Flectobacillus major DSM 103: one gene and its partner. The protein of the gene in region 2 interacts with the protein of the main gene of each other region in a pairwise test. Links are inferred from orthologs where the notes say so. Each region holds a gene or a part of one and is shown on either strand. Other genes may lie near its edges. The genes, in order: rfaD and menB.

Region 1 (7,515 bases), 1.7 Mb from region 2 along the record:
ATTGTGGTATGGATTTAGTCATTTGCCTGCTATCGACTATATTTTCAAAATACATCCCGAATATGTTAAGTATGGATTGAATTATGCTCATGAAATGTCCAAAAATGCCAATTTGCTTAATGGACAGATGGTTTTGGGTGATAATTTATTATTCATGTTTTTCAAGGAGTTTGTGGCTGACCCAGTACTTTTACCGCCCAATTTTGAAATAATGCACTATCCATTGCTTTGGGCAGGTTATCTATCTTTGTTTTTTACAGCATTAAATCTTTTTCCAATTGGACAGCTCGACGGCGGACATATTTTGTATGGTCTTATTGGTAAAAAGAAATTCAATATTGTAGCTCCCGTTATTTTTATATTGTTTGTTTTTTATGCTGGTATTGGTATGTTTACGGTAGCCGACATCAAAGCAATAGGGCAGGCCAATGCAGCTTATACTTCCGATACCGATTTCTTTTTGTGGCTTATGGTATATGTATATTTTTTGAGGGTTTGTTTTTCAAAGCTTTCCGAAAACCCGCTCAACGCTTGGGTATTGGCTTTGGCTGTAGTTGTTATTCAGCTTGGGATGAGCGCTATTCCTTATTTTGAGCATGTTCAAGGCTTTTCGGGCTTTTTCCCTTTTGCTTTTTTATTAGGTCGTTTTTTGGGAGTGTACCATCCCGACGTAGAAGTAGATGAGCCTTTAGATTTGAAAAGAAAGCTATTAGGCTGGTTTGCCTTGGTGGTATTTGTGCTGTGTTTTACACCACATCCATTTATGTTGATAGACGTTTCAGCCAAATAAATAGGGGATATAAAAGGTATAGCAATAGCCTCACAAAATTTATGTAGGTGATTTTGTTGCTGAAAATAATATCAGTATTTTCACTCAAAATTCACTTTATGTAAAAAATATGCTAAATAAAATATTAATTTTTATATTTAAGGCTCTTGGTTGGAAATTGTCTGGCCACGTACCCATTACGGTTTCACAAAGTATTATTATTGTTGCACCTCATGCTAGCTGGGTAGATTTTCCGCTTGGCTTGTGTGCCAGAGCTGCCATTCGGCTCAAAATCAGTTATTTGGGTAAAGCAGAACTCTTTAAGCCACCGTTTGGATGGCTATTCTCTTGCTTGGGAGGGTATCCTGTCGACCGCTCTAAGCATAACAATATGGTGGATGCGGTCGTAAATTTGTTTCGAGCCAACCAACAACTTCATATTGCGATTGCCCCCGAAGGCACACGTAAAGATGTAACAAAGCTCAAAACAGGCTTTTATTATGTAGCCAAAGGAGCTAATATTCCGATAATAATGGTTGGTTTTGATTATCCTCGTAAAACAGTGTTTATCAGCAAACCTTTTTATCCGACCAATAATATAGAAGCTGATTTTGACGAAATAGCGAAGTTTTATAACAATATCGAAGGAATACAGAAAAGTTGGATTAAAGAAACAATACACAAAAGCATAAAGTAAAGATTCGGCTAACAACTTCATGAAGTGGTTAGCCTTTTTTATTATTAGGAATCAATAACTACAAGTCATTAATTTATAATTTGTGAGTATTCAAATAATCCACCATCAAGCTTCCCGCTTTTTCAGAAGCCCCTTTTTCGCCTAGAATACGGATAATCTCGGCATAGCCTTCTAGTTGTTCTTGGCGAGTTGTAAGATTAATCGTAATTTTCTCTAGCTCAATTTTGAGATTTTCGGCGGTTAAATCATTTTGAATCAGCTCAGTAACAACTTTTTTCTGAGCAATCAGATTGACCAGCGAAATAAAAGGTACTCGAATCAACCGTTTGGCAATTGCATACGAAATACCGCTAGTTTTGTAGCAAACCACCTGAGGAATATTCAACAAGGCTGTTTCGAGGGTGGCTGTACCCGAGGTAACCAAGGCCGCTTCAGCTACCGACAATAAATTATAAGAATCGTCGTAAACAATTTTGATAGGAAAAAGCGACTGCCAACGAGCGTACAACTCTTTGGGAAGATTAGAAACACCCGCTACAACAAACTGATAATCAGGGAAATTGTAAGCTTGAGTTACCATCAAAGGCAACATCTTGGCTACTTCCTGATAGCGACTTCCTGGCAAGAGGGCAATAATAGGTTTTTGTCCTACACGGGCTTCTTTTCTAAAATTAGGATTAGGCTGAAAATTGGCAATAGCATCGAAAAGTGGATTGCCCACATAATCGACATCGTAATCAAATTTTTTGAAAAAATCTTTTTCAAAAGGGAAAATTACAAACATTTTATCGACGTACTTTTTGATATTCAAAGCACGAGATTGGTTCCAAGCCCAAACTTTAGGAGAAATATAATAAAAGGTTTTGAAATGATTCTTTTTAGCAAATTTGGCTACACGCATATTAAAACCCGCATAATCAATCAAAATAACCACGTCGGGCTGAAAAGCGGCAATATCTTTTTTACAAAATGAAAGTAAACCAATAATAGTAGGAAGGTTTTTGATTACCTCGGCAAATCCCATAAAAGCAATATCCTGATAATGCTTTACCAAAGTAGCTCCAGCACTTTGCATCATATCGCCACCCCAAGCTCGAATATCGGCCTGAGGGTCTTTCTGTAAAATGGCTTTAATGAGATTAGAACCATGCAAATCGCCCGAACGCTCACCTGCAATAATGTAGTATTTCATTGTGTTTAGCAAATAAGCCAAAGGCTACAAACATTGGGGGTATTGCCCTTGCTTATAGCCTATAGCATTGAGATTTTACTCACCGTAGTATTTTACAGAATTCTTTGGCGTTTCAATCAATTCGATACAATGTAATTTTCCATCAGGAATCACTGCGTCGAGTTTTGGAGCTAAGATTTTCCAGATTTCCATTGCAAAGATTTCGCAACTCGCCATTTTGCCTTGCATAAAATCTACGTCGAGATTAAGGTTTTTGTGGTCAACACGCTCAATAATTTCATCTTTGATAATCTGACTCATTACTTTCATATCAATGACAAAACCTGTGTCGGGGTTAGGGATACCTTTCACCGTAACGATGAGCTCAAAATTATGTCCATGCCAGTTGACATTGGCACAAGGACCAAATACCTCACGATTCTTTTCCTCGGTCCAATTAGGATTATACAGCCTGTGAGCGGCGTTGAAATGTTCTTTACGAACTACGTAAACCATTTGTTTTCAGTTAATTTATTCGTTTTGCGGGAAGCATAAAAAGCTAGCGGCTATTTCTGTATTATTCCTAGAAAAGTATAGCGGATAACTTTTAACAATCACGGCAAAACTACGGGATTATATCAGCAAAATCGCTGTTGTTGGAGTTGGGAAAACGTAGCAAAACCAACGTATTTTTTAAAAACACAAAGGTAAGGTCTTTTAGTTTCACAAAAAAGTTTAATGAAAACAATCATTTTTTCAGACTCTTTAATTAGTTCAATTTATTTGACTATTTTTAGGTATGTCTTTGCTGAAAATCAGAGTATTGCTATATTGCTATAAAAATAGCCCTAAAGGGATTCTTGGAAAGTTTATATTTTTTCAAAGTTAAGTGTATTGGTTTTTCGCAAACCATTAGGTACTTTTGCTTACTTTTTCCATGAATAATACTAATATTCGTATTTATGGCTCAAGCTTATGTATCGGTTTTGTTATACTAATAAGTATAATTTAAGTTCAGTTGCTGTACATTAGTATATATATCCTCCTTACTTCTATTATAGGATTTTGACAATATAGATTTATTGATAGACTATTCAACTTTTTTTAGCATATTTACATATTCCAAAACCACTCAATTAGTTTCTATTTATGATTATTGTTACAGGTGCCGCAGGGTTTATTGGAAGTTGTCTGATTCAACGCTTGAATCAGGATAATTTTAATTACATCATTGCTGTTGATGATTTTTCCGACGAGCAAAAAAATAAAAATCTTGAAGGGAAAAAAATTCAAGAGCGTGTTGACCGTGAACACTTTTTTGAGTGGCTAGAGGATAATTACCAAGAGGTTGAGTTTTGTTTTCATATTGGGGCCAGAACCGACACCACCGAGTTCAATGTTGATATTTTCAATAAACTGAACTTGAATTACTCAAAAAAGATTTGGAAAAAATGTCATGATTACCAAATTCCATTGGTGTATGCCTCGTCGGCGGCTACTTATGGAATGGGCGAGCATGGATACGACGACAACGAAACGTTGATTCCGCAATTGAAGCCTTTGAATCCTTATGGCGATTCAAAAAACGACTTTGATATTTGGGCTTTACAACAGCAAGAAACACCTTTCTTTTGGGCTGGCCTCAAATTTTTTAATGTCTATGGCCCCAATGAGTTTCACAAAGGACGTATGGCATCGGTGATTTGGCATACTTTTAACCAAATCAAGAAAACAGGAGGTATGAAGTTGTTCCGTTCGCACAATCCCGAATACCGTGATGGCGAGCAGATGCGCGATTTTGTGTATGTAAAAGATGTGGTAGAAGTTTGTATGTTTTTGATGCACCACCGTCGTAATTCGGGTATTTATAACCTTGGGTCGGGTACAGCCAGAACATTCTTGGATTTGGCCAAAAATACTTTTACTTCTTTAGGCTTAGAACCTAATATTTCTTTTGTTGATACTCCTGAGGATATTCGTGATAAATACCAATATTTTACCGAAGCTAATATGGCTAAGTTGAAGTCAATTGGTTATGAAACACCTTTTCATACTTTGGAGGAAGGTATTGCTGACTATGTGAAAAATTATTTGGCAGAGGAAAAATATTATTAATTTGGATAAAACTTTACCAATAGGCCGTTAGCATTCGTTTGCTAGCGGCTTTTTTATTTAGTGATTTAGTGATTTAGTGATTTAGTGATTGTGATTTAGTGAATTGTGATTTAGTGAATTGTGATTTAGTGAATTGTGATTTAGTGAATTGTGATTTAGTGATTTAGTGAATTGTGATTTAGTGAGTTGTGATTTAGTGATTTTGTTGGATTTGCTTATTTTTGAACCGTTTAATCAATAATTATCTTTTTTTTTAAAAAAAGACAATTACCTTGTGTTTAGTTTTATAAATGATGTTAATCAGCATTAGTGTGTTATTTATCAGGCTGTTATAAGTGCTTGATTGTGAAAATTGGAATACGTAAACTTAAAATGAAGTACTAAATTACAGTTTGGAAAATGAAAAATATTAATACAGTATTAATTATAATAGATATTCAAAATGACTATTTTGAGGGCGGAGCAGCACAACTTGTTAGTCCTGACCAAGCAGGTAGCAATGCTCAGTTGTTACTTGAACATTTTAGGAAGAAAAACTTACCCATTATTCATATTCAACATATTGCAAACCGCCCCAATGCTACATTTTTTATTCCCGATACCATAGGGGCAGCCATTCATGAGAGTGTAAAGCCAACAGAGAAAGAAATTGTTATTGTAAAACATTATCCAAATAGTTTTCGAGAAACTAATCTATTAGCCTATTTAACTTCCCAAAAAATAACGGATTTGGTGATTTGTGGTATGCAAACACACATGTGCGTAGATGCAACAACAAGAGCGGCCAAGGACTTTGGGTTTAATTGTATCGTTGTAGGTGATGCCTGTGCTACCAAAGACCTAGCAGTAAATAATACTAAAGTCAAAGCCGCCGATGTGCAAACTGCATTTTTAGCAGCTTTGAGTTATTTCTATTCAACTGTACAAACAACAGAAGAATATCTGAGTATAAATAGCTAACGGAAGTAAATACAGTATTGTGCAGCTTGGTTTGTTGGGTATTTGAGAATTTATGAATGATTAGTATAACATAAGTATAGGAATATCCAGAATATTGCCTCAATACAGGTAATGGTGTAATACCTATTCATTTATCGTCTTTTGGGGATAAAATATTAAAAAATAAATTAACTCAATAACCTTCAAAACCAGCTACAGTATGTTTTACAAAATCAAAAAAAGCGATACCCTCGCTAAAATAGCCAATGCCTTCAGTTTGCCTGTAGAACTGATTATTGCGTATAACCCTTCTATTAAAAACCCCAATTTGATATACGAAGGACAGCTAATTCATATTCCAAATATAGAAGATATTCCAGAGAATAACTTTGATTTTGTAACCTTAACGCCACTTGAAAGGGTTAATAGAGCAAAATCTGTAATAGGAAAAGGCATTAGATATGAGTTAGGAAAAGGTGGTAGAGATGAAAAATATCATTTGCCTACTAAAGATAATCTCTGCGATTGTAGTGGCTTTGTGTGTTGGGTTTTAGGGCTTTCTCGTAAAACGGATATTCCATTTTACAAAAAACATGGAGGTTGGATTTATACTGATTCTATGGTAGATGATATTAATAGCCAAACAGGAATTTTTGAACGTTTAAGTGTTCCCGAAGTTGGTTGTATCGTTGTGTATGATGCGGGAAAAAACATAGGGCATGTTGGAATTATTTCGGAAGTAGAAAATGGTGCAATGAAAAAAGTAGTTCACTGTAGCTTGGGTAACGATAAGAAATATTCTGATGCAATTCAAGAAACTCTTCCTAATGTATTTGATAGATCTGATACTGTTTGGGGGAGATATGTTGGCTAAAAAGTCTGTATTACTGAGGTACGATTTATGAAATTTTAGTCAAATATTGAACGAAATTATGCCTCTCCACGTCGGCAGTACCAATAACCGAGAATACATAAAATAACTGTAATATGAAGACATGGATAACAATATTCTTTCGAGCTATAGCGGTAATTATTATTCTTGTATTACCATTTTTACCCATTACTGAAAGCTTTTTTCTTCCCGAAAATCAGGTCAACTATGATACCTTTAGCCAATATATAGTACTTTGTGTAGGTATTATTGCTATTGGATTTGGGCTTGTGTACTTCCTAAAAAAAACAAATAGCTTTTCAGGATGGCTGTTTTTTATGATTGGCATGATTGCGATTTTTCCATTACATCTGGGAGCTCCGCGAGAAGATGCTCAACTGCTTACTTTTTCTGCAATTGAAAAATTTAGGTATGGAATGCTACTAATAGCAGTATTGTTGTTGGTGCTTGGCGGGCTCAAGATTTTGGCAGATTTTAAAACAACTTTAGGTAAAATCACTATAGCAATTTTGGCTATTACAGTATTGCTCAATATTTGGGATAATTTCAGTTCCTTTATTTTTAGTTCAAAAATGCAAGATTGGACAGCATCAGGCAAAAATGCAGACGATTTTACCAAGCAGTTTGATTATAATATTCATTGGCGTACAATAGCGAGAGTGTTGTTATATATATCAGCAGTACTTATTGCATTTGTTCTTACAACATATACCCAAATAAGAAAGTGGCAGTTGGCTCTACTGAGTATATTTAGTTTAGTTGGAGCTACTTTTTGTGGGCTATTCTTCATCAAAAGTGATTTTCAATACTACTTTCCGTTTATGGTTCCTGCCATAGCATTAGCCCCAAGCTATTGGATTGGTATAATGTTGTTGTCAAACAAAAATACCTTGAATAAAGCGTCAAGCTAAAATAATACAAAATCAATACCA
Region 2 (7,457 bases):
TTGCCATTCTAAGTCAGAAAGTGACTTGTCCCAGGCAGCCTGTGGCTCGGGGCGACGAAGAATATAATTACCAAATTTTTCTAGCTTTTCAAAACCACCCGAATCTATAAGTTGGTAGGCTTGCCAATTTTGTGGCGTTTCAAGTTTGATTATTTCCGACTTCAAAGTAATCTATTGTTTGAAATGTGTCCCTGTATAGGGATTTTGATGAATAAAAAAGCGATACTCAGATGAGTATCGCTACAAAGTTACAAAAAAGACTTGTGACTAACGCTCAAAACTAAAATGACACTTTATTTATATAAAATACATTACGTTTGGCATTTTCAGAATCGTTGTTAATACGTTGATAACCAGAGGCAATAAAGTATTTGTCGTACCAAAAATCAATTTGGTCGGAGGTAGTTCTTTTTACTACATCGCCATCGTTTTGGGTATCTATAGATTTCTGGCTTAGCTCACCTATGGTTTTGTCACGCATAATGGTTTTGGTATAAATTTGCCCTTTGTTGCTGTAAGTCAGGGTGATATTGTCGCCATCAATAGAAGCCTGAACCTTTTCAATAAGTTTTGGCTCTTTTACATCTTTCAACGGAATACTATTGTCCCAAAGCAAATTTCCTTTCTCGTCAAATGCTGCTACAATAGCATGGGTATAAATCCAGCCATCAAACACTTGCTGGTTGCCATAATAGCGGTTGCCATATCCCCACGGGCTATAATAACTACTAAATGGCGAATAAAGCCCATAATAGCCCCAACCCCAGCGATAAGGATTATAGAAGGTGTTCCAGGGGCTACCAAAGAAGCTGTTGTATCCATAAGGACTACCAAAGCCGTTGTAATTATTGTATTTATAATCAGCATAAAACGCCTCGGCCACCAAGATATACTTATCATCTTTTTTGATAATATCATGCACCAGCAAACGGTAATCCAAGCGTAAATCTTCGCCTTTATCTTTTTTGTCTTGGATTTTCTTCTCTTGTTTCAGCCGTTGTTTATCGCTTAGGTAATTGAAGAAATTTTTAAAATCGGTAAAGCTATGAAACTTCAGGTCGGTAACTTCGTTGTCCAGGAGCTTACTAAAATAAATTCCTTGTGAGGTTGGCCCACGCGATGTTCCAATGGTATTTTTATGACCATACGTACCAAACATCACTTGTGTGCTGTCGGTCAAGAGATTAAGACGGCCGTTCATCATGGCAAAATCGTCTTGGGTATCCATCACAATTTGATTGATAGATTTGCCTTCTTCATCAAAAGATTTTACAACCAATTGAAAGTTTTTGCCACGAGTACCCACCGCATAAGTTACATTCACAATATTGGTAGTTGTATCAAGCTCCATCGATTGGATTTCGGCTTGGTTTTTCAAAGCAGAAGGCAACACCTTGGTTTTGCGGGCATTGAGGTCGGTAAATAAAATAACAGGCTGGGAATTAACTACTCCTGCAATAAAAATAGACGCATTTACAGCCTGAAAATCAGACACTTCCATTCGGTCTACCGAAACTATCTGAAATTTTTCGATAAAGCCAGGCCCCAAGTTTACCTTAATTACTTCATATACATTACTTCTGTAACGGCTAAAAAGTAAGTAAATATTCTTGCCATCGAATGAGTGCTTTACATAGTCCAGATTGCCGTCGATAGTACCATTAATTGACCATACTTTTTCGAGGTTGGTATCAAAGCGAATCAAACTAAACTGCGTTTTGGTGATTTGTGATAAAACCAAAAGGCCTTGTTTTTGCAAAGGAATGGTAAAGTATTCGGTAGAGTTGGTTGGCAAAGGGATTTCGATCCTTTTGATGCTTTGGGCTGAAATGAGCGTCGAGCAAAATAATAAACAAATTACTAATATGTTTTTCATAAGATTTCTTATGGATTGATTAGTGATGAGACATAACACAAACATGGATTACTCATGAGCCAATCCTATAATAATGTCAAACTCTTCTGGTCGCACGGGCGTAACAGATAAACGAGATTGTTTGATGAGAGCCATGTTTTGTAAACGTTCGTCATTCTTGATTTGTTTTAGGGTAACGGATTTAGGGAGTTTTTCAACAGGAGCAAGGTCAACCACCACCCACTTGTCGTCATCGGCGGTAGGGTCGGGGTAATGCTCACGAACCACCTTGGCTATACCAACTACTTCTACGCCTTCGTTGGAATGGTAAAACAATACCAAATCGTGTAATTGCATAGCCTTTAGATTGTTGCGAGCTTGATAATTACGGACACCGTCCCACATTCCTACTTTTTGTTCTACAAAATTATCCCAAGAATATTTGAAAGGCTCAGATTTTACTAACCAATAGTTCATTTGTTGTGTAAGGTTGAAATAAGCCTTTAGCATAGTGCTTCTGGCGATAAATGTTTTTTGACGGCTGAAAATTATGGATTTATTCCTAAAAACTAAAAGAAATATCGAGATACTTAACGAATAAAAATACTTTCTTGTTATAGTTTTTTATAGAAACAAGGATAAACCATTTAGTGATAATGACACCTATTTGGCCGAAAAGGTTGATATACATAACAGTTATTTTTTTGGCAATATGCTATTATATTGATTGGCAACCTGATAACTTTCAGGAATAACAACAAAACATTAATAGATTAAGATTGAGGGAATGAGTGATTATTTTTTATGTATACCTTGCCGCAATTAGAGACGTAATATGATGTGTCTAAAAATTAGCGTCATCCAATAGATTAATATCAAAAAAGCGGTCGAAAATTGTTTTTCGACCGCTTTTTTTGATAACAGTTGGATAATAATCCTAGCTCCAAAATTTGGGATGACTCATGTTTATTGGATACGCTATTTTGCTTATCATGGAAACTTTGGAAACTTGCTAAAGTCTGGCTTTCTTTTTTCCAAGAAAGCATTTTTACCTTCTTTAGCTTCGTCGGAAAGGTAATACAACAATGTAGCGTTACCTGCCAACTCCTGAATACCCGCTTGGCCGTCTAGCTCGGCATTGAAAGCCGACTTTAACATTCTTAGAGCCAATGGGCTTTTCTCTAGTATTTTATGACACCACGCTACTGTGGTTTCTTCGAGTTGGTCTAGTGGTACAACTTTGTTGACCAATCCCATTTGAAGGGCATCTTGAGCATCGTATTGGTCGCAAAGGAACCAGATTTCTCTTGCTTTTTTCTGACCAACTACTCGTGCCAAATATGAAGCACCAAAACCGCCATCAAACGAACCCACATTAGGGCCAGTTTGTCCAAAACGAGCGTTATCTGCAGCAATACTCAGGTCGCAAACTACGTGCAAAACGTGTCCACCACCAATAGCCCAACCTGCTACCATAGCCACCACAGGCTTAGGAATAGAGCGGATAAGTTTTTGTAAATCGAGTACATTCAAACGAGGTACATGGTCTGTACCAATATAGCCGCCGTGTCCACGTACCGACTGGTCGCCTCCGCTACAGAAGGCACGTCCTCCTTCACCTGTCAAAATCACAACACCAATACGTTCTTCGTCACGACAAATATTCATGGCATCAATCATTTCTTTTACCGTAAGGGGCGTAAAAGCATTGTGCACATGCGGACGATTGATAGAGATTTTGGCAATACCTGCTTCGTTAAATTGAAACAAAATCTCTTGATATTCCTTGATGGTTTCCCACTGTATCATAAGTATATTGTATAATTAAGTAATTGACTAAACGTGTAATTGTTGAATGTAGGAGTATTCGCTATGAGTGCTAATTGTGAAAATGTCTCATTATTAGACCAATAATTTCGGTAATTGACACTTCATTAATACCCTTTATTTACAATCTTTTATTGTTCTTCTTGATCTAAAGCTTCGTTGTAGGTAACGTCCCAAGTGTGGTCGGCTAGTAGCAATACCTTGGCCAAATACCTTGAATACTTAAAGGAACGTCCCCATTCGTGAGGTGCTACCAAAGATAACAAATCTGAACCATCTTCTTTCTCGTACATGTAGTAGGTTTCGTTGATGATAGGCTCAAAGCCAATGGCAGCATCATATATTCTTTCCGAAATCTCACGTCTTTGAGCCAATGCTTTGGCCTGTTTTGCCAAGGTTTCCATTTGTTCGTACAACTGGTTCATTTGGCGGTCGGTTTGCTGACGCATGGCTGTTACAGAACGCCCTTTGGTTTTGCCCATATCTTCAGGCTTAATAACGGCACTTCCTGCTGTATGAGCATAAGGTAACAAACCTGGATTTTCGGCAACTTTATCCTTATTAATAGGATTAATAAATTTATCGTCTGACATAGTTGTGAATAAAAATGCTATTGCAAAATATTTTTACTACAAAAATACACCACAGAGAATTTTTATTTATCAAGGGCTTTGATTTTAGATAGACTATCTGTTTTTGTGATTTTTTATAGTAAAAAACACTTTGTGCCTCTTGATTAGCTTACAAAAATAGGGGAATTATCTTTTCAAAAGATGAATATAGCTCGATAAATCCTCGATCAAAGCATAATTTCTTACTGTGTATAGTGATTGTGTCTTGAATTAACTTCTAAAATAGACGCATTGTTTTGAGCAATATACAGTGAAAAAGATTTTGTTAAAAAATATGTATCAACATTTAATATAGCTACATCATTGTTTATTAATAGAAAATTATAGAAATTATTATGTTTTTGAGAAATAATAAAATATTGACTCAAAGACAATTACTCTTTCTAATATCCTTATTAGTTAAAACACATTAAACTTCTTAATCGCTTATGGAACGCAAAGAATTCTTATCGCTAGTTGGTATTAGTGTTGGAGCTGTTATTCTCCAAAATTGTATTTCGGGTTGTAGTAGCAAGTCGGACCCCACGCCATCTGGTAACAATGGAGGTTCTACTTCTGGTGGTGGTACTACCACTGTAACGGGGCTAACAGGTAATGCCACTGCCTCGAAAGGTACTATTGATTTTACGCTTGATTTAACAGCTTCAGACTTTGCTACGCTCAAAGACAACGGCAAAGCTCTTATTGTGGGCGATGTTATTGTTGCCAAAACCAAAACAGGCGATTATATCGCTGTAGCAAAAGCTTGTACACATGAAGGAACTACCATCAACTTTTTGTCTGACCAAAATAAATTCAAATGTCCTAATCATGGTTCAGAGTTTGATACCAGTGGTAGCGTATTGCTAGGCCCCGCCGCTACTGCCCTCAAGCAATATAAAGCAAGTTTTGATACCACAAAAAGTATATTGTCGATAAAGGCTTAGGTTTGAATACCAGTATAAAACATTCTTTGCACATCAATCGGCAAAGTACTTTGCCGATTGATGTGTATTTTTGTATATGTTATATATAAATCCTTTTGAAAAATTGCCAGTTGCTCAAAGCCAGTATGAACAAATGGCTATAGATTTTTGTAAAAAATGGCAAGCTGGTGAATCTATTTTTACTTTGCATACTTCTGGCTCAACGGGTATTCCCAAGCCTATCCAACTGACTCGCTACCAAATGCAACAAAGTGCCTTACTAACGGGGCAAACATTTGGGCTACAGCAAGGCGACCATATTTTGGTTTGTGTAAATATAGCCTATATTGCAGGTGTAATGATGCTGGTACGTGGCCTCGAATTGGGGCTCGCTATGACGGTAGTTGAGCCTGCCAGTAACCCTTTTGTAGGAATTGAGCATCTTGAATGCCAGTACGATTTTGTAGCGTTAGTACCTCTGCAAATCCAGAAAATACTACAGAATGATGTGATTTATAGACAGAAACTCAACCAAATGAAGGCGGTAATAGTAGGAGGGGCAAGTGTAAATAATACATTGCAACAGCAAATCCAAGAGCTTTTAGTTCCTGTTTATAGTACCTATGGCATGACCGAAACGGTTTCGCATATTGCCATTCGCCGACTCAACGGACCAGAGCCTAACGCTAATTTTAGGGTGTTGGAGGGTGTCGAAGTGAAAATAGATGAGCGAAGCTGCCTTTGTATCAAAGCACCAGCCTCTAATAATCAATGGATTGTTACCAATGATGTAGTAGAACTCTTGGATGCTTCGCACTTTTGTATAATTGGCCGATACGACAATATTATTAATAGTGGTGGAGTCAAAATCCAGTTAGAAAAGGTTGAAGCAGTTTTGGAGGTAGCTCTTCGAAATGTTTTGTCAACAAAATTGCTACCTCGGTTTTTTGCCTATGGTATTCCCGACGACCGCCTTGGGCAGCAATTAATAGTAGTAATAGAGTTGCCACAGTTGCCAGAAGAAGAGCGAAATCGTATCCTGGGTTTTTTACAGGAAAAACTGGGGAAATATGAAATTCCGAAGCAAATTTTGATAATTTCGGCCTTTTCTGAAACACCAACAGGAAAAATAGATAAAAGAACAACTATAAAAAGCTTAAATTTGTAGCATAATTGAGCAAAAAACTATTTTGAAAAGTTGATTGCTGGCAATACATTTAACATAATTACCTGAATGGATATTAAGAAACTAGAGTCATTGGTTATAAAGTTTGAAACGGCAGATATGATTCCGCCACCATTTTCTCATCAAATTTTGCTAGAAACAAAACCGAGTGGAAAAGGAATTGAAGTCGATTTTCAGATTGCTTATATTTATCGTGAAGAACTTTCTGAGGAAGAAATTATAGAAGAAGGCTTTACCCTCAACGATGATTATGCGTGGAAGGGACTTTTGGATACGCCTTGGATAGCACCTTTACAAAATTTATTAACCCAAACCCCCAACCGATTCAACAACAAGGCTTTGGAAGAAGAACAAAGCTTTTTGGAGATTTCGGTTAATAACCAGCATACTGGTACACCTCAAAATCAGGAAGAATGGGAGTATTTTTTGCAAGAATTGATTCAAGCTATTTATGAAACTTCGCAAAAAGAAGCCCCATTTCACTTGGATTACCGCAAGATTGGAAAGGATAAAACGATTCAAAATTTTGAATTAAATTTATACTATGCCGTTCGTAAGGCCGAGGGTATTACTACTACCAATGGTACAAATCCTGAAGTGCGTGAGATAACTTGGGAAGAGGCCAACAATATTATCCAAAATGTATTTATTGCTGAATTTATTCAGGAAAGTGCTTTAAAATCAGAACCTAAAAATACAGGAAAATACCTCGCTATTGGCGATGGCCTTTGGTATGAGTTTGGCAAAAGCCTAAAACGCCCACATGGAAACAAAGGGTATCTTTCAGAGCTTGAAAGAACTTTTGACGGGTGGATAGACTAAAAAATGGATTATACTAGCACAAAAGAGTGTCGCATTGGGAATACTAAAATAACCAAATGTGACACTTTTTTTGTTATATTAGTAATTCTTGCCAGTATCTGCCAATGGTAAGCAATAGCATCGATATTCTTAACTTAAATAGCTAAATCATATTTTTGAAAAAAAGACCTTTGTTAGATGAAAAGAATCCTATTGTCAATTTTCCTTATTTTTGATAGTGCCTTAATTGT

What was found.
Region 1: the proteins of menB (region 2) and rfaD interact in binary tests that used the Escherichia coli proteins (3 or more experiments, as listed by UniProt). The link is inferred for Flectobacillus major DSM 103 from one-to-one orthologs.

The regions. Positions count from the first base shown.
Region 1 is NZ_KE386491.1:156,669-164,183, forward strand. What follows is about bases 2,941-5,769. They hold rfaD (ADP-glyceromanno-heptose 6-epimerase), read left to right. Parts: upstream 2,941-3,786; coding sequence 3,787-4,752; downstream 4,753-5,769. Other genes in these bases: FLEMA_RS0102655 (6-pyruvoyl trahydropterin synthase family protein), read right to left, coding at 2,941-3,153; FLEMA_RS0102665 (cysteine hydrolase family protein), read left to right, coding at 5,152-5,712. Also shown: FLEMA_RS0102640 (site-2 protease family protein), read left to right, coding at 1-790; FLEMA_RS0102645 (1-acyl-sn-glycerol-3-phosphate acyltransferase), read left to right, coding at 900-1,466; lpxB (lipid-A-disaccharide synthase), read right to left, coding at 1,540-2,658; more of FLEMA_RS0102655, read right to left, coding at 2,734-2,940; FLEMA_RS0102670 (LysM peptidoglycan-binding domain-containing protein), read left to right, coding at 5,912-6,565; FLEMA_RS0102675 (hypothetical protein), read left to right, coding at 6,679-7,494. UniProt on the Escherichia coli protein: Catalyzes the interconversion between ADP-D-glycero-beta-D-manno-heptose and ADP-L-glycero-beta-D-manno-heptose via an epimerization at carbon 6 of the heptose.
Region 2 is NZ_KE386491.1:1,813,140-1,820,596, forward strand. Bases 1,756-4,526 are described here. They hold menB (1,4-dihydroxy-2-naphthoyl-CoA synthase), read right to left. Parts: upstream 3,665-4,526; coding sequence 2,846-3,664; downstream 1,756-2,845. Other genes in these bases: FLEMA_RS0109455 (sulfur globule family protein), read right to left, coding at 1,756-1,876; FLEMA_RS0109460 (EVE domain-containing protein), read right to left, coding at 1,925-2,332; FLEMA_RS0109475 (DUF2452 domain-containing protein), read right to left, coding at 3,814-4,275. In the rest of the region: FLEMA_RS0109450 (class I SAM-dependent methyltransferase), read right to left, coding at 1-165; more of FLEMA_RS0109455, read right to left, coding at 281-1,755; FLEMA_RS0109480 (QcrA and Rieske domain-containing protein), read left to right, coding at 4,743-5,240; FLEMA_RS0109485 (AMP-binding protein), read left to right, coding at 5,374-6,387; FLEMA_RS0109490 (hypothetical protein), read left to right, coding at 6,454-7,227; FLEMA_RS0109495 (TolB-like translocation protein), read left to right, coding at 7,405-7,457. UniProt on the Escherichia coli protein: Converts o-succinylbenzoyl-CoA (OSB-CoA) to 1,4-dihydroxy-2-naphthoyl-CoA (DHNA-CoA).